2 linked regions of the Neorhizobium galegae genome follow. The protein of the gene in region 1 interacts with the protein of each later gene in a pairwise test. Links are inferred from orthologs where the notes say so. Each region holds a gene or a part of one and is shown in the gene's direction. Other genes may lie near its edges.

The links.
Region 2: the proteins of gyrA (region 1) and gyrB interact in binary tests that used the Escherichia coli proteins (3 or more experiments, as listed by UniProt). The link is inferred for Neorhizobium galegae from one-to-one orthologs.

What each region holds. Positions count from the first base shown.
Region 1 is NZ_CP090095.1:2,371,153-2,381,295, reverse strand. Bases 6,782-10,101 are described here. They hold gyrA (DNA gyrase subunit A), read left to right. Parts: upstream 6,782-7,084; coding sequence 7,085-9,901; downstream 9,902-10,101. Other genes in these bases: LZK81_RS11905 (hypothetical protein), read right to left, coding at 10,040-10,101; LZK81_RS11915 (MarC family protein), read right to left, coding at 6,782-6,857. Outside these bases: LZK81_RS11940 (NAD(P)H-hydrate dehydratase), read left to right, coding at 1-374; LZK81_RS11935 (DUF72 domain-containing protein), read right to left, coding at 371-1,183; excinuclease ABC subunit UvrA, read right to left, coding at 1,208-4,129; LZK81_RS11925 (single-stranded DNA-binding protein), read left to right, coding at 4,377-4,925; LZK81_RS11920 (HPP family protein), read right to left, coding at 4,975-6,123; more of LZK81_RS11915, read right to left, coding at 6,228-6,781; more of LZK81_RS11905, read right to left, coding at 10,102-10,143. UniProt on the Escherichia coli protein: A type II topoisomerase that negatively supercoils closed circular double-stranded (ds) DNA in an ATP-dependent manner to maintain chromosomes in an underwound state.
Region 2 is NZ_CP090095.1:6,829-18,582, forward strand. What follows is about bases 937-4,049. They hold gyrB (DNA topoisomerase (ATP-hydrolyzing) subunit B), read left to right. Parts: upstream 937-1,331; coding sequence 1,332-3,767; downstream 3,768-4,049. Other genes in these bases: LZK81_RS00055 (helix-turn-helix domain-containing protein), read left to right, coding at 937-1,192; LZK81_RS00065 (nitroreductase family protein), read right to left, coding at 3,900-4,049. Also shown: LZK81_RS00045 (murein transglycosylase A), read left to right, coding at 1-252; LZK81_RS00050 (Smr/MutS family protein), read left to right, coding at 249-830; more of LZK81_RS00055, read left to right, coding at 827-936; more of LZK81_RS00065, read right to left, coding at 4,050-4,499; LZK81_RS00070 (fumarylacetoacetate hydrolase family protein), read left to right, coding at 4,655-5,497; LZK81_RS00075 (polyhydroxyalkanoate depolymerase), read left to right, coding at 5,758-7,041; LZK81_RS00080 (DUF2852 domain-containing protein), read left to right, coding at 7,190-7,612; LZK81_RS00085 (M48 family metallopeptidase), read left to right, coding at 7,704-8,465; LZK81_RS00090 (phosphoribosylanthranilate isomerase), read left to right, coding at 9,118-9,774; trpB (tryptophan synthase subunit beta), read left to right, coding at 9,786-11,006; trpA (tryptophan synthase subunit alpha), read left to right, coding at 11,008-11,754. UniProt on the Escherichia coli protein: DNA gyrase negatively supercoils closed circular double-stranded DNA in an ATP-dependent manner to maintain chromosomes in an underwound state.

The sequences.
Region 1 (10,143 bases):
TGACGCCGCACGAGGGCGAATTCGCCCGCCTGTTTCCCGACATCGCCGCGGATGACAACCTGAGCAAGGTGGAAAAGGCGGTGGCGGCTTCCGCCCGCGCTCACGCTGCCATTGTCTACAAGGGCGCCGATACGGTGATCGCTGGCCCCGACGGTCGCGCTTACATCAATACCAACGGACCGCCGTGGCTGGCGACTGCCGGTTCCGGCGACGTTCTGGCCGGCATGATCGGCGCATTGCTCGCCCAGGGCATGCCCGCCTTCGAGGCGGCCGCTGCGGGCGTCTACCTGCATGGAGAAGCCGGAAAGCGGGCGGGCAGGGGCATGACGGCCGAGGACCTCGCCGCCCATGCCGGCATCGGGCTGGATCCCTAGCGTCGGCTTTCGAGGAGTTCGCGCATCGCCATCGCGCCATAGGGCGCGTTCACCTTCCCCTCGTGGATGAAGAAGGCGAAGACGTCGCGCGGCTTCTTCTTGACTTCACGCTTCTCGTCAACCAGCGGCAGATCGTCCGGCACGCCGCCTTCCGCCCAGGTTTCCAGCCTTTTCGCCCAGGCCTTCATATCCTCTTCCGCATAACAGGTCTTGATGTCGTCCGACCCTTTCTGCAGGCGCGCGTAGACGAAATCCGCCGTGACATCCGCGATCATCGGATAGTCGAAATGGTCGGCACAGACGGGCGCGATGTTGTATTTCGAAAGCAGCGCGATGAATTCAGGCACCTTGAAACTGTCGTTGCGGACCTCGACCACATGGGTCAGCTTCAAGCCATCGAGCTTGTTCGGCAACAATTTCAGGAAGGCCTCGAAATCGTCGGCCTCAAACTTCTTGGTCGGCGCGAACTGCCAGAGCAGCGGCCCGAGATGGTCGCCAAGCTCGGTCAGGCCCTGGGTCAGGAACTTCTCAATCGATTCTCCCGCCTCGGCCAAAACCTTGCGGTTGGTGGTGAAGCGGCTCGCCTTCAGCGAAAAGATGAAGCCGTCCGGCACTTCCGATGCCCATTTGGCGAAGGTCTCGGGCTTTTGCGATCCGTAATAGGTGCCGTTGACCTCGATGACCTTCAGCTTGCTTGCGGCATATTCGAGCTGTTTTTTCTTGGCCAGTTTTTCAGGGTAGAACGTGCCTTCCCACGGCTCGAAGGTCCAGCCGCCGATGCCCGTGCGAATAGTGCCGGCTTTGGTCATGAATTGCCTCCCTTGTGCGGAGGTTCACTCCGCCGCTTCCACCTTCTTGACCGGCCGCCGCTCCAGCAGTTCCTTCAGGAAATGGCCGGTATAGGACCGCTTTTCCTTGACGATCTGCTCGGGCGTGCCGGCCGCGATCACTTCGCCACCGCCGGTGCCGCCTTCCGGGCCGATATCGATGATCCAGTCGGCGGTCTTGATGACCTCGAGATTATGTTCGATGACCACCACGGAATTGCCCTGGTTCACCAGTTCCTGCAGCATTTCCAGAAGCTTGGCGACGTCATGGAAATGCAGGCCGGTCGTCGGCTCGTCGAGGATATAAAGCGTGCGTCCCGTCGAGCGTTTCGACAGTTCCTTGGCTAGCTTGACGCGCTGCGCCTCGCCACCCGAAAGCGTATTGGCCTGCTGGCCGACCTTGATGTAGCCGAGGCCGACATCGAAAAGCGACTGCAGCTTGTCGCGCACCGCCGGAACCGCCGAGAAGAACTCGACGCCTTCCTCGACCGTCATGTCGAGCACGTCGGCGATCGACTTGCTCTTGAAGGTCACGTCGAGCGTTTCGCGATTGTAGCGCTTGCCGTGGCAGACGTCGCAGGTGACGTAGACGTCCGGCAGGAAGTGCATCTCGATCTTGATGACGCCGTCGCCCTGGCAGGCTTCGCAGCGGCCGCCCTTGACGTTGAACGAGAAACGGCCCGGCTGGTAGCCGCGGGCTTTCGCCTCTGGCAGGCCGGCAAACCAGTCGCGGATCGGCGTGAAGGCGCCGGTATAGGTGGCCGGGTTCGAACGCGGCGTGCGGCCGATCGGCGACTGGTCGATATCGATCACCTTGTCGATATGCTCGAAACCGTCGATCCTGTCGTGCTCGGCGGGGATTTCGCGGGCGCCCATGACGCGGCGCGCGGCGGATTTGTAAAGCGTCTCGATCAGGAAGGTCGACTTGCCGCCGCCGGACACGCCTGTCACAGCGGTGAACACGCCGAGCGGAATGGCGGCGGTGACATTTTTCAGGTTGTTGCCGCGGGCGCCAAAAACCTTGATTTCCTTGCCCTTCTTCGGCTTGCGGCGCTCCGCCGGTACCGGCACGCCGAGCTCGCCTGACAGATATTTGCCGGTCAGCGATTTAGGATTGGCCATCACCTCGCTGGGCGTGCCTTCGGCCACCACCTGTCCGCCATGGATGCCGGCTGCCGGGCCGATATCGACCACGTAGTCGGCACTCATGATCGCGTCTTCGTCATGCTCGACGACAATCACCGTATTGCCGATGTCGCGCAGGTGTTTCAGCGTATCGAGCAGGCGGGCATTGTCGCGCTGGTGCAGGCCGATCGACGGTTCGTCGAGCACGTAAAGCACGCCGGTCAGGCCCGAGCCGATCTGCGAGGCAAGCCGGATGCGCTGGCTTTCGCCGCCGGAGAGCGTGCCGGAATTTCGCGACAGGCTGAGATAATCGAGGCCGACATCGTTCAGGAACCGCAGGCGTTCGCGGATCTCTTTCAGAATGCGGACTGCGATTTCGTTCTGCTTGGCGTTCAGCTGTTCCGGCAGCACCTCGAACCAGTCGCGCGCGATGCGGATCGACATCTCGGTGACCTGGCCGATATGCAGCTTGTTGATCTTTACAGCGAGTGCCTCCGGCTTCAGGCGATAGCCGTTGCAGGCCGGGCAGGGGGCTGCCGACATGTACCGTTCGATCTCCTCGCGCGCCCAGGCGGAATCTGTTTCCTTCCAGCGGCGCTCGAGGTTCGGCACGATGCCTTCGAAATTCTTGACCGTCTTGTAGGAGCGGGCGCCGTCGGCATAGTGGAATTCGATCTTTTCCTCGGTGCCTTCGAGGATGGCTTTCTGGGCCTCCGCAGAAAGCTCGTTCCAGCGGCTGGACAGCTTGAAATCGAAAACTTTGCCCAGTGCTTCGAGCGTCTGGTTATAGTAGGGAGACGTGGATTTCGCCCATGGCGCAATCGCGCCGTCGCGCAGCGTGCGGGCAGGCTCCGGTACGATCAGCGCCTCGTCCACCTTCTGTTGCGAGCCAAGGCCGTCGCAGGTCGGGCAGGCGCCAAAGGGATTGTTGAACGAAAACAGCCGCGGCTCGATTTCCGAAATGGTGAATCCGGAAACGGGGCAGGCGAACTTTTCAGAGAACAGCACCCGTTCGTGCGTCTCGTTGAGAGACTTGTTCGCAGATCCGCCGGCCGAAGTCTCTTCCGGCGGCAGCGGCTTGTCGGCGAACTCGGCGACCGCCAGCCCGTCTGCCAGTTTCAGCGAGGTTTCGAGACTGTCGGCCAGACGCGCGGCAATATCGGAGCGGACCACGAGCCGGTCCACGACGATATCGATATCGTGCTTGTATTTCTTGTCGAGCGCCGGAACGTCGGCGATCTCGTAAAATTGCCCGTCGACCTTGACGCGCTGGAACCCCTTTTTCATCAGGTCGGCGAGTTCCTTCTTGTACTCGCCTTTGCGCCCGCGGATCATCGGCGCCAGAATATAAAGACGCGTGCCTTCCTCGAAGGCGAGGATGCGGTCGACCATCTGGCTGACCGTCTGGCTCTCGATCGGCAGGCCCGTCGCCGGTGAATAAGGCACGCCGACGCGCGCAAAAAGCAGGCGCATATAGTCGTAGATTTCGGTGACCGTGCCGACCGTCGAGCGCGGATTGCGCGACGTCGTCTTCTGCTCGATCGAGATCGCCGGGGAAAGCCCGTCGATCTGGTCGACATCCGGCTTCTGCATCATTTCCAGGAACTGGCGCGCATAGGCCGAAAGACTTTCGACATAACGCCGCTGGCCTTCCGCATAGATCGTGTCGAAGGCGAGCGAAGACTTGCCCGAACCGGACAGGCCGGTCATGACGATCAGCGAATTGCGGGGCAAATCGAGGTCGATGCCCTTCAAATTATGCTCGCGCGCACCACGTATGGAAATGCTCTTCAGTTCGCTCATCTTCATGCTCTCGGGAGGATCGAAGGCCCTTATGTAGTGATTGATCCACGACTGTCGAGACGAAACTGCTGCCATGCAATGCCGTTCCCGAGTCGGTTGACAGCACTATAAGAATAAAATAGAACAAATAAAGAACAAATTTGCCTGTGGATTAAAGATCGCAAAAACCCAATGGCTGGGCCCGATGGGCTAGAGTGCCGCGATTGATTTTTGGTGCCGTTACCGGGCGGCAGATGAGGTGATGAATATGGCTGGTAGTGTGAACAAGGTAATCCTGGTGGGGAATGTGGGGGCTGATCCTGAAATCCGCCGGACGCAGGACGGCCGGCCGATCGCCAATCTTCGCATTGCCACGTCCGAAACCTGGCGTGATCGCAACAATGGCGAACGCCGCGAGAAGACCGAATGGCATACGGTCGTCGTCTTCAACGAAGGTCTCTGCAAGGTCGTTGAGCAATATGTGAAGAAGGGCGCCAAGCTCTATATCGAAGGCGCGCTGCAGACCCGCAAGTGGCAGGACCAGACCGGCAACGACCGCTATTCAACGGAAATCGTGCTTCAGGGCTTCAACTCGACGCTGACCATGCTGGATGGCCGCGGCGAGGGCGGCGGCGACCGTGGTGGTGCTGGCGGCAATCGTGTCGGCAATGATTTCGGCGGCAACGACTTCGGCGGCGGTGACGATTACGAGCGCCGGCCTGCGGCGGGCGGTGCGAGCCGTGGCGGTCAGTCCTCCGGCGGTCAGCCGGCTGGCGGCAATTTCTCGCGCGATCTCGACGACGACATCCCGTTCTGATCGGTCGGTCGCCATCGATTTCTGAAACGGCAGCTGCCTGAATTATCGATCAGGCGGCCGCCTTGTCGGCGAGCATCGCGACCAGGACGTCCGATTGCGAGAGAATGCCGACCAGTTTGTTGTTCTCCCGGGTTACCGGCAGGTAGTGCAATCCCTCTTCGGCGAAGATGACGATCGCGTCTGCGATCGGCGTGGCCGGGCCAACCGTCTTGACCGGCGCTGTCATGATGTCCTTGACCGTGTCGTTCGGCGCGCTGGCGCCCGACAGAACCAGGCGCAGGCGCTGCGCAAATCCGATTTTTGGCCGCCCTCTCGTCCAGTTCGCCTTATCGAGGAAATCGGTCTGGGTGACGATGCCGACCACTTCCGCCCTGTCGTTGGTGACCGGCAGGGCCTTGAAATGGTGGGCGCGCATCAGGTCGTGCGCCTCCTTCAGCGAATTGTCCGGAGCCACCGCCACCACATCGCGTGACATGATGCTGGCGCAATCGAGATGGCCGGCACGCCGGCGATAGGAGCGCAGTTCCGTCCGCCGCAGGATCGTTTCTAGGTCGTCGCGGTCGATATCCAGGAACTCGTCGTATTCTTTCAGGACATCGTCGAGGTCGGAAGAGGTGAAGCCGATGCGCTGGATCGAGGCGGGATCGGTCGTGCCGTGATCGGCCGTCGCCGGCTTGGCCGCGTGCGGGTACCGACGTCCCGTCAGATTGTTGAAGACCAACGCGATCAGCAGCAGGGCCAGCGAATTGCCGGCGATCGGCCAGATCACGAAGCCGTATCCGAGTTCGTGGATCGTCGGCCCGCCGAGCACGGCGGTGAGCGCGATCGCCCCGCTTGGGGGATGCAGGCACCGAAGCGTCATCATCGCGGCGATGGCAACGGCGATCGCCACCGCCGAGGCCAGGAATGGGTCGGTTATCAAAAGAGCGGCGGTCACGCCGACAAGGGCGGCGACGGTATTGCCGCCGAGGATCGACCACGGCTGTGCAAGCGGGCTGGAAGGCACCGCAAACAACAGCACGGCCGAAGCCCCCATGGGGGCGACCAGCGCCGGAAGCGTTGCATCCACCTTCAAAGCCAGGCTTCCCAGCAGGCCCGTCACCAGAATTCCCGCGAGCGCGCCCAGTGCAGCGCGCAGTCTTTCCCTGGGGCTGACGGGGGTGGCTTCCGGCAGGAGCCGGCGCAACAGGCGGCGCATCATGGAGACCTTCGAGTGAGGTGAGATGAATCGCGTTTTAGCAGAAAATTCCGCTCTGTCGTCCGTGTCTTACCTAAGGCTGGGTCTTACCTAAAGACTGAGACCTAAAGATTGAAGGCCGAGCGCACCCCGTCGACGACGAACTGAACGGAGAGTGCCGCGAGGATGACGCCGAGCAGGCGGGTGAGGATCGCCCTTCCGGTGACGCCGAGGAAACGGTCGAGCCGCTCGGCGACCAGAAGCGTCGCGTAGACGAGCAGCATGATCAGCGCGATGACACCGATGAAGAGCGCACGGTCGACAATGCCGGGCAGGGTGCCGGAAAGCAGGACGGTGGCGGAGATCGCGCCTGGCCCGGCAATCAGCGGCAGCGCCAGCGGAAACACCGCGATATTGTGGATGTGGTCGATGGTGATCGCCGCCTGGGATGTCTTCTCCTTTCGCTCCTGGCGTTTCTCGAACACCATTTCGAAGGAGATCCAGAAGAGCAGCAGGCCGCCGGCGATGCGGAAGGCCCCGATCGAAATGCCGAGCAGCCCGAGCACGCTCGAACCGAACAGCGCGAAGACGGCGAGGATGCCGAAGGCGATCAGCGATCCTCGGAACGCGACCTGGCGGCGCTGGAGGGCGGTCATGCCGACGGTCAGGCCCAGAAAGACCGGCGCCAGCCCGGGCGGGTCGAGTGTCACGAGCATCGTGGTCAGGGCATTGACCAGCATATCGGGGGTCGCCATATCCTCTCCCTGTCAGGCTGCAATCCTTGCAGTCGCATGCGAAGATTGTTAGGACAGGCCGGCAGCGAAAGAAAGCCCACCCCGTCAGCGTCGCGGCATGTTTCGACCTTGTCCAAAAGCCGTGTTAAAGCCGCAAAAGCTGTTCAAAACCATTGTGGAAATTGGCGCTCGGAACCGCTTTCCGCTATAAAAAAGAAACTGATTCCGAACAGAGATCGTGATCCGATTTGACTGAGCAAAGCACACCCGGCGGCGGAAAGCTGCCTCCAGGCATCGAACCCATTTCCATCATGGAAGAGATGCAGCGGTCCTACCTCGATTACGCCATGAGCGTCATCGTCAGCCGCGCCCTTCCTGACGTCCGCGACGGACTGAAGCCGGTCCACCGGCGCATCCTGTACGGCATGTCGGAACTGGGCATCGACTGGAACAAGAAATACGTTAAATGCGCCCGTGTAACCGGGGACGTGATGGGTAAATTCCATCCGCACGGCAACTCGGCGATCTATGACGCGCTGGCGCGCATGGCCCAGGATTGGTCGCTCCGCCTGCCGCTGATCGATGGTCAGGGCAATTTCGGTTCGATCGACGGCGACCCGCCGGCGGCCGAACGTTACACCGAGTGCCGCCTCGAGAAAGCGGCCCACGCCCTGCTCGACGATCTCGACAAGGAAACCGTCGATTTCCGCGACAACTACGACGGCACGCTGTCCGAGCCTGTCGTTGTGCCGGCGAAATTCCCGAACCTTTTGGTCAACGGCGCAGGCGGCATCGCCGTCGGCATGGCGACCAATATCCCGCCGCACAATCTGGTGGAAGTGATCAACGGCTGCATCGCCCTGATCGACAATCCGGCGATCGAACTGCCGGAAATGATGGAAATCATTCCCGGTCCGGACTTTCCGACAGGCGCCCTGATCCTGGGGCGGTCCGGCATCCGTTCCGCCTACGAGACCGGCCGCGGCTCGGTGATCATGCGCGGCGTCGCAGCAATCGAGCCGATGCGCGGTGATCGCGAGCAGATCATCATCACCGAAGTTCCCTTTCAGGTGAACAAGGCGACCATGGTCGAGAAGATCGGCGAGCTGGTGCGTGAAAAGCGCATCGAGGGCATTTCCGACCTGCGCGACGAATCCGACCGCCAGGGCTACCGGGTCGTCGTCGAGCTGAAGCGCGATGCCAATGCGGACGTGATCCTCAACCAGCTCTATCGCTACACGCCGCTGCAGACCTCCTTCGGCTGCAACATGGTGGCGCTGAATGGCGGCAAGCCGGAACAGCTCGCGCTGCTCGACATGCTGCGCGCCTTCGTATCCTTCCGTGAGGAAGTGGTTAGCCGACGCACGAAATACCTGCTGCGCAAGGCTCGCGAACGCGCCCACGTCCTGGTGGGCCTTGCGATCGCGGTCGCCAATATCGACGAAATCATTCTCCTGATCCGTCGCGCACCCGATCCGCAGACGGCGCGCGAGCAGTTGATGACCCGTCGTTGGCCGGCTCAGGACGTCGATGCGCTGATCCGCCTCATCGACGACCCGCGCCACCGTATCAACGAGGACGGCACCTACAATCTGTCCGAGGAACAGGCGCGTGCCATCCTCGAACTGCGTCTCGCACGCCTGACCGCACTCGGTCGTGACGAAATCGGCGACGAGTTGAACAAGATCGGCGCGGAAATCAGCGATTATCTCGATATCCTGTCATCGCGTCTTCGTATCCAGACCATCGTCAAGGACGAGTTGATTGCCGTCCGCGACGAATTCGGCACGCCGCGCCGCACGCAGATCCTTGAGGGCGGCCTCGAAATGGACGATGAGGATCTCATCGCCCGCGAGGACATGGTCGTCACGGTTTCGCATCTCGGTTATATCAAGCGCGTCACGCTCGGCACCTACCGTGCCCAGCGTCGCGGCGGCAAGGGCCGTTCCGGCATGGCGACGCGCGACGCGGATTTCGTCACGCGCCTGTTCGTGGCCAATACCCACACGCCGGTTCTGTTCTTCTCCTCGCGCGGCATCGTCTACAAGGAAAAGGTCTGGCGCCTGCCGATCGGCACGCCGCAGTCGCGCGGCAAGGCGCTGATCAACATGCTGCCGCTGGAGCCCGGCGAACGCATCACCACGATCATGCCACTGCCCGAGGACGAAACGACCTGGGAGAACCTGGACGTGATGTTCTCGACGACCCGCGGCACCGTTCGCCGCAACAAGCTGTCGGACTTCGTGCAGGTGAACCGCAACGGCAAGATCGCCATGAAGCTGGAGGAGGAGGGCGATGAAATCCTCTCCGTCGAGACCTGCACCGATCAGGACGACGTGCTGCTGACCACCGCGCTCGGCCAGTGCATTCGCTTCCCCGTCGACGACGTGCGCGTCTTTGCCGGCCGCAATTCGATCGGCGTACGCGGCATCACGCTCGGCGAAAGCGACCGCATCATCTCCATGACCATTGTCGGCCATGTGGACGCGGAGCCCTGGCAGCGTGCGGCCTACCTCAAGCGCTCGGCTGCCGAACGGCGTGCCGCAGGTGTCGACGAGGAGGATATCGCTCTCGTGGGTGAGGAAGTCACCGAGGAGGGACAGCTCTCCGACGAGCGTTACGAGGAACTGAAGGCCCGCGAGCAGTTCGTGCTGACGGTTTCCGAGAAGGGCTTCGGCAAGCGGTCGTCCTCCTACGACTTCCGCACCTCGGGCCGCGGCGGCAAGGGCATCCGCGCTACCGATACGTCCAAGACCGCGGAGATCGGCGAACTCGTCGCCGCCTTCCCGATCGAGGACAACGACCAGATCATGCTCGTGTCCGATGGCGGCGTGCTGATCCGCGTGCCGGTCAACGGCATCCGCATTGCCAGCCGCGCCACGAAGGGCGTCACGATCTTCTCGACGGCCAAGGACGAGAAGGTTGTCTCGGTCGAGCGTATCAGCGAGCCGGAAGGCGACGAGGAAAACGGCAATGGCCTGCCGGAGGAAATCGTCAGCGAGACCGGTGATCTCGGCGCTGCCGCCCCGGAAGCGGGTCCGACGGATGAGGGTGCGGCGGAATAGGCCGCACCTCAATCAAAAACCTGACAAAATAAAAAGCCGGAGGATGAAAATCCTCCGGCTTTTGTTTGAACCGCTTGCGACGGGAAAGTCTGCGTGAACGCGGTTCGCTACCGTTAAATCGTCAAATCGGGCAATCCGTCAGAACACGCTGTGGCGGCGCGAGAAATCCCTGAAATCCTTCATGTCGGCACGTTCGCGCCGGAGCTCGGAAATCGTTGAGGCTACGGAAGCCACGAACATGA
Region 2 (11,754 bases), 2.4 Mb from region 1 along the record:
GATCGCCAGATCCACACATTCGGTTTCCCCTTTTTCATCCGGTCCGAAACGCTGACCCATATGGATAACGGAAAACCCTTCGCGCGGCTGATGCTGGCGCTCGACACCGGCTCGGCGATCGTCGGCCCGGCGCGCGGCGACATTTTTACCGGTTCCGGCTTCGAGGCGGGCGAGCTTGCTGGAACCGTACGCAACGACGCGGACTTCTATATCCTCATCCCCAAGGCAGCGTCTGTCAGGTACGGCGGATGAAGGGCGGTCGCAAACTTGATCCGGAAGAGCGGATATTGTGGGGAAGGGTCGCGAAGTCAGCCCGCGCCTTGCCGGGCCGCATGAAGGAGATTTTGCAATTCGAGGAAGCGGAGGCCGCAAAGATCGCCGCGGAGGAAGCGGTCGTCGAAGCGAAAAAACCGAAACCCGCGCCGCGACAGGAGAGTTATGCGGTCGAACTTCCGGCCACCGTTCCGGCCAGGCGTCCGGTGGGTTCTCATCAGCCGCTCGAAAAGCCCGTCAAAAAAAAGCTCGCCAAGGGCCGGCTGCCGATCGATGCTCGGCTCGATCTGCACGGACTATTCCAGGGCGAGGCCCACGACCTGCTTCTCGACTTTCTGCTGAGAGCCCATGAACGTGGCCTTCGCCATGTGCTGGTGATTACCGGCAAGGGCAGCTCGATGGGCAGCGAAGGCGCGCTGCGGCGTGCCGTGCCTCTTTGGTTTTCGAAAGCCGAGTTCCGGTTTCTGATCTCGTCCTATGAATGGGCGGCGCGCCATCACGGCGGGGAGGGCGCCATGTATGTGCGGCTTTCGCGCGGCCGCGGAGATCGGGAATGACCCCCTTTGGCCATGCACTGAGAGAGCTGCGCCGCCGTAAGGGTATCACCCAGCGCGAGCTTGCCGAGGCGATCGGCGTCACGCCTGCCTATCTTTCCGCCCTGGAGCATGGAAAGCGCGGCCGGCCGACCTTCGAACTGCTGCAGCGGATCGCCGGTTATTTCAACGTCATCTGGGACGAGGCGGAAGAACTTTTCCGCCTTGCCGAAGCGTCGCATCCGAAAGTCGTGCTCGATACCGCGGGTCTGCCGCCATCATACACCGGCTTTGCCAACCGGCTGGCGCAGCGGATTCGCTCTTTACCGCCCGACGTGATAGAGGAAATGGACACGCTCCTCAAAAAAGCCGAGATGCGAGGCTGAATTCGCTGCGCATCCACGGCTTTCATGCCGTATTGGCGAGGCTCAACCTTTAGAAACCGCCCCGATTTCCCTATATTCTGAGGGTGGAATGGCCGGTGATTCGCTTAACCGGCATCTCAAACGAATTGGAAGATACTTGATGACCGATACACCCGTCAGCGATAATGGCGCGAGTGCCGAATATGGTGCCGACTCGATCAAGGTTCTGAAGGGCCTCGATGCAGTGCGCAAGCGGCCCGGCATGTATATCGGCGATACGGACGACGGCTCCGGCCTGCATCACATGGTCTACGAAGTCGTGGACAACGCGATCGACGAGGCGCTGGCCGGCCATGCCGACCTTGTGACCGTGACCCTTAATGCCGACGGTTCGATCACCGTTACGGACAACGGACGCGGCATCCCGACCGACATTCACACCGGCGAAGGCGTATCCGCCGCCGAAGTGATCATGACCCAGCTCCACGCGGGTGGTAAATTCGACCAGAATTCCTACAAGGTCTCGGGCGGTCTGCATGGCGTCGGCGTCTCCGTCGTCAACGCGCTGTCCGTCTGGCTGAAACTGCGCATCCGCCGCAACGGCAAGCTCCACGAGATCTCCTTTACCCACGGCGTTGCTGACGGCCCGCTCAAGGTCATCGGCGAATACGAAGGCCGTTCCGGAACCGAGGTCACCTTCCTCGCCAGCTCCGACACCTTCACGATGACCGAATATGACTACGGCACGCTCGAGCATCGTCTGCGCGAACTGGCTTTCCTGAATTCCGGTGTCAGAATCCGGCTAACGGACAAGCGCAAGCCGGATGTCAAGGAAGAAGAGATGCTGTATGACGGCGGCCTCGAAGCCTTCGTCCGTTATCTCGATCGCTCCAAGAAGCCGCTGGTCGAAAAGCCCGTCAGCATCAAGGGCGAAAAGGACGGCATGACCGTCGAAGTGGCCATGTGGTGGAACGACAGCTACCACGAAAACATGCTCTGCTTCACCAACAACATTCCCCAGCGCGATGGCGGCACCCATATGGCCGGCTTCCGCGGCGCCCTGACGCGCCAGGTGACGTCCTATGCGGATAGTTCCGGCATCACCAAGAAGGAAAAGGTTACGCTACAGGGCGAAGACTGCCGCGAAGGCCTGACCGCGGTGCTTTCCGTCAAGGTGCCCGACCCCAAGTTTTCATCGCAGACCAAGGATAAGCTTGTTTCTTCGGAAGTTCGGCCTGTGGTCGAAAGCCTGATGAACGAAGCGCTAAGCACCTGGTTCGAGGAACATCCGACCGAAGCGAAGATCCTCGTCGGCAAGGTGGTAGAAGCAGCCGTCGCCCGCGAAGCCGCCCGCAAGGCCCGCGAACTGACCCGCCGCAAGGGCGTGCTCGACATCGCCTCGCTGCCCGGCAAGCTCGCCGACTGCTCCGAGCGCGATCCGGCCAAATCCGAACTCTTCCTCGTCGAAGGTGACTCCGCTGGCGGTTCCGCCAAGCAGGGCCGTTCGCGTGAGAACCAGGCGATCCTCCCGCTCCGCGGCAAGATTCTCAACGTCGAACGTGCCCGTTTCGACAAGATGCTCGGAAGCCAGGAAATCGGCACGCTGATCACGGCGCTCGGCACATCGATCGGCAAGGACGAGTTCAACGCCGACAAGCTGCGTTACCACAAGATCATCATCATGACGGACGCTGACGTCGACGGCGCCCATATCCGCACCTTGCTTCTGACCTTCTTCTTCCGCCAGATGCCGGAACTGATCGAGCGCGGCCATATCTATATCGCCCAGCCGCCGCTCTATAAGGTCAGCCGCGGCAAGTCCATTCAGTACCTGAAGAACGAAGTCGCCCTGGAAGAATACCTCATTACTATGGGCCTCGAGGAAGCGACCCTGACGCTCGGCTCCGGTGAAGTCCGTGCCGGCCAGGATATGCGCGAAGTCATCCAGGATGCGCTGCGTCTGCGCGCCCTGGTCGAGGGCCTGCATTCCCGCTACAGCCGCTCGATCATCGAACAGGCCGCGATCGCCGGCGCACTCAATCCGGAACTCACGGACAACCGCGAGCGGGCTCTGGAGACCGCCGCCGAAGTCGCCCGCCGCCTGGATATGATCGCAGAGGAGACCGAACGCGGCTGGGCCGGCCATGTGACGGACGAGGGCGGCCTGCGGTTTGAGCGCATGGTGCGCGGCGTCAAGGAAGTCGCGGCCGTGGACGTGGCGCTGATCGGTTCGGCCGATGCCCGCCATATCGACCAGATGACCACGCGCCTGCAGGAAATCTACCGCACGCCGCCGGTCCTCACGCGCAAGGAGGGCCAGCAGGAAATGTCCGGCCCCCGCGCGCTGCTGGAATCGATCTTCGCGACAGGCCGCAAGGGCCTCTCCATGCAGCGCTACAAGGGCCTCGGCGAGATGAATGCCGAGCAGCTCTGGGAAACGACGCTCGATCCGAACGTCCGCTCGCTGCTGCAGGTCAGGGTCAACGATGCGACCGACGCCGACGGTCTCTTCTCGCGCCTGATGGGCGACGAGGTCGAGCCGCGCCGCGAATTCATCCAGGAAAACGCGCTGAGCGTCGCCAACCTCGACATCTGACGTCGAAGCTTCACAAACAAAAAAGCGGCGGTCCTGATCGGGCCGCCGCTTTTCGTTTGTCCAGTCAAAAGTGTTTCACGTGAATCTTTCCTGTGGATATGGATTCACGTGAAACAATTTCTGAGCCGGCGCTCAGGGCTCGCCGCTGAATTTCCCTTCGAAGGCGATCTCGGAAACCGGCTTGCGCTTGCTCGGGAATTCCCGCTCGGCAAGATCGTCGGGCAGGGTGGTTCTGTCGGCCATCCGGCCGATCGCAGCCGCTGCCTCGACCCGGTAACCTTCCGGAATTCCCAGAACCTTGACGGCCTTTTCCTTGTCGAGACCCTCCATGCCGTGGGCATGGTAACCGAGCTTCATTGCCTGTGAGATGACCGAGAACCAGGCAGCACCCGTATCGTAGGAATGGGTGTAGGCGGGCCGGTGTTCGCCATTGCTGGTAACCCGATATGTCTTCGACACGACGATCATCAGCGCCGCCGCGTTCTGGGCCCAGCGCTGGTTGCCAGGCACGAGAATGTCGAGGAGCACCGGAAAAGAAGGCGTTCCGCGCAGCGCATAGATAAAGCGCCAGGGCTGGTTATTGCCGGAGGAGGGCGCCCAATGGGCCGCATCGAGGATCGTCAGCATGGTCGCCTGATCGATCGTTTCCTCGGTAAACGCCCGCGGCGACCAGCGGTCGAGGAAGAAGGTATCGATCGGAAATTCCGAATCGCGGGTGTTGCTGCTGGTCATGGGCATTCTCCGAAATTGTAGGCGGTGAGTACATTTAACATTAACAATAGGCCCGTCGACCTGCTTGGCAACAGACTCCTGGTTGGCTGAAAACGGGCGTGACAAGCCGGGATGCATGTTCCATAAACCTCCTCGCTTAAATGGAGGATCATGTTTTGAAACTGATGCGCATTGGTGAGCCGGGCCATGAAACGCCGGCACTTTTTGACAACAAGGGCAAGATTCGCGATCTGTCCGGTCATGTCGCCGATATTGCCGGGCCCGCCATTTCCCCGGAAGGCCTTGCCAGGATCGCCGCTCTCGATCCGGAAAGCTTAGCTGAATTGCAGCCGACCCGCATCGGCGCTTGCGTCGCCGGCACCGGAAAGTTCATCTGCATCGGCCTCAACTATTCCGACCACGCGGCCGAAACCGGGGCGACCGTACCTCCGGAGCCGATCATCTTCATGAAGGCGACCTCCGCCATCGTCGGCCCGAACGACGACGTGGTCATCCCGCGTGGTTCTGAGAAGACCGACTGGGAAGTCGAGCTCGGGGTGGTCATCGGCAAGACCGCGAAATATGTCTCGGAAGCCGATGCGATGGACTATGTCGCCGGCTACTGCCTGACCAACGACGTCTCCGAGCGCGCCTTCCAGAGCGAACGCTCCGGCCAGTGGACCAAGGGCAAGTCCTGCGACACCTTCGGTCCGATCGGACCCTGGCTCGTCACCAAGGATGAAATCGCCGACCCGCAGAACCTCGGCATGTGGCTCACGGTCAACGGCGAGAGGATGCAGAACGGTTCCACCAAGACGATGGTCTACGGCGTCCGTTATCTCGTCTCCTACCTCAGCCAGTTCATGTCGCTGCATCCGGGCGACATCATCTCCACCGGCACGCCTCCGGGCGTCGGCCTCGGCATGAAACCGCAGCGTTTCCTGAAACCCGGCGAAGTCGTCGAGCTCGGCATCGATGGCCTCGGCACCCAGCGGCAGACCTTCGCAGCCGACATCTAAATGATCGGGGGACTCATGCCTGCCGGCAGCCATGAGTCCTTAACCAGGCTTGGAAGGTGGAACTTTAAGGCTTACATGTCATTCTCAAGACAGCAGAATGATCTGCGGTTCCGCCTTCCTCTTGGCCAATTCAGCCGGTATTCCCCATAATGTTGCACCGCAATAGAAAAGTGCTAGCCTATCCCCACGCTGCTCCTGAACCGATCGGTTCGATGCCCTTGTCGAATGCGCTGTCGGAAATCACGAAAGGTAGCACCTCGATGTTCTATCAGCTCTACGAGATGAACCACGCCGCGATGGCTCCCGTTCGCGCCGCCGCGGATGCCATGCACTTCTTCTATTCCAACCCGCTCAATCCGTTTTCCCATACGACGATGGGCCGGACGCTGTCCGCCGGCCTTCAAGTCTTCGAGCGCGTGACGCGCCGATACGGCAAGCCGGCCTTCGATCTCCCCTTCACGATCGTCGAAGGCGAGACCGTCGCGGTAACCGAAGAGATCGTCTGGAACAAGCCGTTCTGCAATCTCCTGCATTTCCGCCGCGATCTGCCGGCCGGCCGTGCCCCTGACCAGAAGATCCTGATCGTCGCGCCGATGTCCGGTCATTATGCGACCCTGTTGCGCGGCACCGTGGAAGCGCTGCTGCCAAGCGCCGATGTCTACATCACGGACTGGATCGACGCCCGCATGGTGCCGATCACCGACGGCCGCTTCGACCTCGACGACTATATCGACTACATCATCGAGATGCTGCATGCGATCGGGCCTGGCGCCCATGTCATCGGTGTCTGCCAGCCTTCCGTCCCCGTGCTTGCTGCCGTGGCGGTGATGGAATCGCAGCGCGATTCGATGCTCCCGGCTTCGATGATCCTGATGGGCGGCCCGATCGATACCCGCATCAACCCGACCGCCGTCAACAAGCTTGCGGAAGAGCATCCGATCGAGTGGTTCCGCGACAACGTCATCATGAACGTGCCGTGGCCGCATTCCGGTTTCATGCGCCGCGTCTATCCGGGGTTCTTGCAATTGTCCGGTTTCATGTCGATGAACCTCGACCGGCACGTGAGCGCCCACAAGGAATTCTTCCAGCACCTCGTCAAGAACGACGGCGAGTCCGCCGAGAAGCATCGCGAGTTCTACGACGAATATCTGGCGGTCATGGACCTCACCGAGGAGTTCTACCTCCAGACCGTCGACACGGTCTTCATCAAGCATTCGCTGCCGAAGGGCGAAATGATGCACCGGAACGTTCCGGTCGATACCGGGCTCATCCGTCAGGTTGCGCTTCTGACCATCGAAGGCGAGAACGACGATATTTCCGGGCTCGGCCAGACCAATGCGGCGCAGACGATCTGCCCGAACATTCCCGATGAGATGCGCATGCACTACATGCAGCCGGATGTAGGCCATTACGGCGTGTTCAACGGCTCGCGTTTCCGTCGGGAGATCGCCCCGCGGATCGTCGCCTTCACCCAGAAACATGCCAAGCCTGCGGCCAAGAAGACTCCGGTCAAGCGAGTGATAAAGGGCGGCAAGGCCGGCTAAGCGCGTCGGGTTCTTCGAATTCCGATTTATATTTCAGCATCTTCTTGAATTTAATGATCCGTCTTCTTGAAGGCGGATCATGGGCTCACCAAATCGGAATGAGACGGGCTGGCATGTGGCCACCCGCTGAAACATCAGGGTGTGACCAATGAACCAGTCAGCATTGATTCGTCCGGATTGGACGCCGGCCACCATCGCTCTCATGGTGCTCGGTTTCGTCGTTTTCTGGCCTCTCGGCCTTGCCATGCTCGCCTATATTCTCTTCGGGGACAGGCTCCGCGGCTTCAAGCGCGATGCCAACGACCGCGCCGATCGTATGTTCGCCGGCTGCCGTCGGGCGAAGTCCCGTTACAACACGCATTTCACCACCGGCAACGTCGCCTTCGACGATTGGCGCAAGACCGAGATCGACCGGATCGAAGAAGAGCGCCGCAAGCTGGACGAAATGCGCGAAGAGTTCGACAACTATGTGCGTGAGCTTCGCCGAGCCAAGGACCAGGACGAGTTCGATCGCTTCATGCGCGAGCGGCAGAACCGCTCTTCCGGCCAGAACCCGGTTGTCGATCTCTGATCCTCCCAAGGATTCACGTGAAACGTGATGGAAAGCCGGCGTCTGTGAGGCGCCGGCTTTTTTATGTAAAGGAATCGGCTAGAAAGGGTCCATGTTCGCGCTTCTGAAAAAGCCAGTCCGCTCCAAACCGAAACCGCTCGAAACGGTGAAGCGGACCCTTGATGTCGGCGATCGGGCGATGCCGCTGACGATCAGGGAGAACCGCCGTGCCACCCGTATCACGCTCCGGATCGAACCCGGCGGCCGCGCGCTCAATCTCACCGTGCCGGCGGGCCTGCTGAAGCGCGAGATCGATGATTTCCTCGACCGCCATCAGGGCTGGCTGCTGACCAAGTTGGCGAAATTCTCGGCGGACAATGCGATTCGCCCCGGCGGCCGCATCGCCTTTCGCGGCGTGCCTCACCGGATCGAACATACCGGCACGCTGCGCGGCCTCACCGAGGCGGTGCTGATCGACGGCGAACCGGTACTGAGGGTCAGCGGCCTCGAGGAGCACATGGGCCGCCGGCTCTCCGCCTTCTTCAAGAAGGAGGCGCGCAAGGATCTCGAAGTGCTGGTCGCCCGCCACGCCGCCGCCATCCGCAAGCCGATCAAGTCTGTCTCCATGAAGGACACCCGCAGCCGCTGGGGATCCTGCTCCTGGGACGGAAACCTCAGCTTCTCCTGGCGCATCGTCATGGCCCCGCCTCTGATCATCGACTATCTCGCCGCCCATGAAGTGGCGCACCTGAAGGAGATGAACCACGGCCCGAAATTCTGGGCCTTGTGCAGAGAGCTCTGCCCGCGCATGGAGGAAGCGCGCAAATGGCTGAAACAGCACGGCTCGCAGCTGCACGCGATCGATTTCGAGTGACGCGGAGGCAGATGGATCCTCGGGTCAAGCCCGAGGATGACGACGTTGTATGCCGTGCCTGTTCTTCCGCGATCCGTCGCTCTTTCCCCAGTCCTCTCCTTGATCAGCCCGCCAGCCTCTCCTCCGTCATCCTCGGGCTTGACCCGAGGATCCACTCGCAGACACCGATCTAAAGACGCATATTCCGCATGCCTCATCAGCGGCATCAAACACTTAACAACCTTCTCATCCCCGCCGCTCAAACCCATGCCTACAATCCCCTCGCCCCGTTTCGGCTACACCGGCCAGCATTACCGGCGAGATGGGACCGGTGATCTGGCGAACCGCTGTTATGCAAGCGGGTTGCCAGGGGCTGCGCAGAAAATGGTCCTCCTCTCGCCTGAAAAACGGCGGGGCGTGCGTGTATCGCACACAACCCGGTATGGCATCCGTGCTCATTTCCACGGAGTTAAATTCCATACCGCCGCAGAGGGACCGGAGTTGCGCGGAAAAACACACCGAACGGGACACGTCGCGTGTCATTATTAAAATTTCAATTCGAGGCATACGACGTGTCCCGGCCGAAACTGAAATGTCTGGGATCACCAAGGGCGCACTCCGTCCGCCATGATTTGCCTCGACTCCGGCCAAATTTCATGTCAATCCGCACGTCATGAAACCTGATATCAAGATCTGCGGGTTGAAGACCCCCGAGGCTGTCGATCGCGCCGTGGCGCGGGGGGCCTCGCATATCGGCTTCATCTTTTTCGCCAAGAGCCCGCGTTATGTCGAGCCCGACCTTGCCGGTGACCTCGCCGATCGAGTCCGCGGACGGGTGAAGCTCGTCGCGGTGACGGTCGATGCCGATGACGAGGAGCTGGACGACATCGTATCCATGGTGCGGCCCGACATCCTGCAGCTGCATGGCAACGAGAGCCCGGAACGGGTTCTGCAGGTGAAAACGCTCTTCGGTCTGCCGGTCATGAAGGTTTTCTCGGTGAAGGAAGCTGGCGATCTTGACCGGATTGATCCGTATATCGGCGTAGCCGACCGCTTTCTTTTCGATGCCAAAGCGCCTGCCGGATCCGAATTGCCGGGCGGCAACGGCATTTCCTTTGACTGGAGCCTGATGGCTTCCCTTGACGAGGGCGTGGATTACATGCTTTCGGGAGGATTGAACAAGGATAATGCCGTTCTCGCCCTCAAATCGACGCGGGCAAGCGGTATCGACCTATCGTCTGGCGTGGAAAGCGCGCCGGGTATCAAGGACCTTGGAATGATCGATGCGTTTTTCGATGCCGTCGCAGATGCGGGTCGGAAGGGCGCGTGAGGGAGTAGAGAGTGAACGAGACGCCACAACCCAATTCGTTCCGTGCCGGCCCCGATGAGGATGGCCGTTTCGGTATTTTCGGCGGGCGCTTCGTCGCCGAAACGCTGATGCCGCTGATCCTGGATCTCCAGGGCGAATGGGAAAAGGCGAAGAACGATCCTGCCTTCCAGGCGGAACTGGCTGATCTCGGCGCCCATTATATCGGCCGTCCTAGCCCGCTCTATTTCGCCGAGCGCCTGACCGAACATCTTGGCGGCGCAAAGATCTATTTCAAGCGCGAAGAGCTGAACCATACCGGTTCGCACAAGATCAACAACTGCATCGGTCAGATCCTGCTCGCCAAGCGCATGGGCAAGACCCGCATTATCGCCGAGACCGGCGCCGGCCAGCATGGCGTTGCGTCCGCAACCGTTGCCGCCCGTTTCGGTTTCCCCTGCGTCGTCTACATGGGCGCCACCGACGTCGAGCGCCAGGCCCCGAACGTCTTCCGCATGAAGCTCCTCGGCGCCGAAGTCATTCCGGTGACCGCCGGCAACGGCACGCTGAAGGACGCCATGAACGAGGCGCTGCGCGATTGGGTCACCAATGTCGACGACACCTATTACCTGATCGGCACTGCTGCCGGTCCGCATCCCTATCCGGAAATGGTCCGCGACTTCCAGTCGGTCATCGGCACCGAAGCCCGCGCCCAGCTGCTGGAAGCCGAAGGCAGGCTGCCTGACGTGGTCATTGCGGCCGTTGGCGGCGGTTCGAATGCGATCGGCATCTTCCATCCGTTCCTGGATGATCAGAGCGTCAAGATCGTCGGCGTAGAAGCAGGCGGCCGCGGCCTCCAGGGCGTCGAACATTGCGCTTCGATCACCGCCGGATCGCCGGGCGTGCTGCACGGCAACCGTACCTATCTGCTGCAGGACGGCGACGGTCAGATCCTCGAAGGCCATTCGGTCTCGGCCGGCCTCGATTACCCCGGCATCGGTCCGGAACATAGCTGGCTGCATTCGATCGGCCGTGCCGAATACGTGCCGATCATGGACCAGGAAGCGCTCGACGCCTTCCAGGTGCTGACCCGTCTCGAAGGCATCATCCCGGCGCTGGAGCCGAGCCATGCGCTCGCCGAAGTGATCAAGCGTGCCCCGAAGATGGGCAAGGACGAAATCATCCTGATGAATCTGTCGGGCCGTGGAGACAAGGATATCTTCACCGTCGCCAAGATTCTCGGAATGGAAGTGTGATATGACGACACGCATGGACAATCGTTTCGCGGCCCTCAAGGCAGAAGGCCGCCCCGCCCTGATCACCTATTTCATGGGCGGCGATCCGGACTTCGAGACCTCGCTCGGCATCATGAAAGCGCTGCCCGGCGCCGGCGCCGATATCATCGAGCTCGGCATGCCGTTCTCCGATCCGATGGCCGACGGCCCGGCGATCCAGATGGCCGGCCAGCGCGCCCTGAAGGGTGGCCAGACGCTCGCAAAGACGCTCGAACTCGCACGCAGGTTCCGCGAAGGCGATGCCGAGACGCCGATCGTCATGATGGGCTACTACAACCCGATCTATGTCTACGGCGTCGAGAAATTCCTCGATGACGCGATCGCCTCCGGCATCGACGGCCTGATCGTCGTCGACCTGCCGCCGGAAATGGATGACGAGCTCTGCATCCCGGCGCTTGCAAAGGGCGTCAACTTCATCAGGCTTGCCACGCCGACTACCGACGACAAGCGTCTGCCGGCTGTTCTCAAAAACACCTCCGGCTTCGTCTATTACGTCTCGATGAACGGCATTACCGGTTCGGCGCTGCCCGATCCGTCGCTGGTATCCGGCGCGGTCAACCGCATCAAGGGCCATACGGCTCTGCCGGTCTGTGTCGGTTTCGGCGTCAAGACCGCCGATCACGCCAAGGCAATCGGCGCTGCGGCGGATGGTGTCGTTGTCGGCTCGGCAATCGTCAGCCAGATCGCCGGCAGCCTCACCAAGGATGGC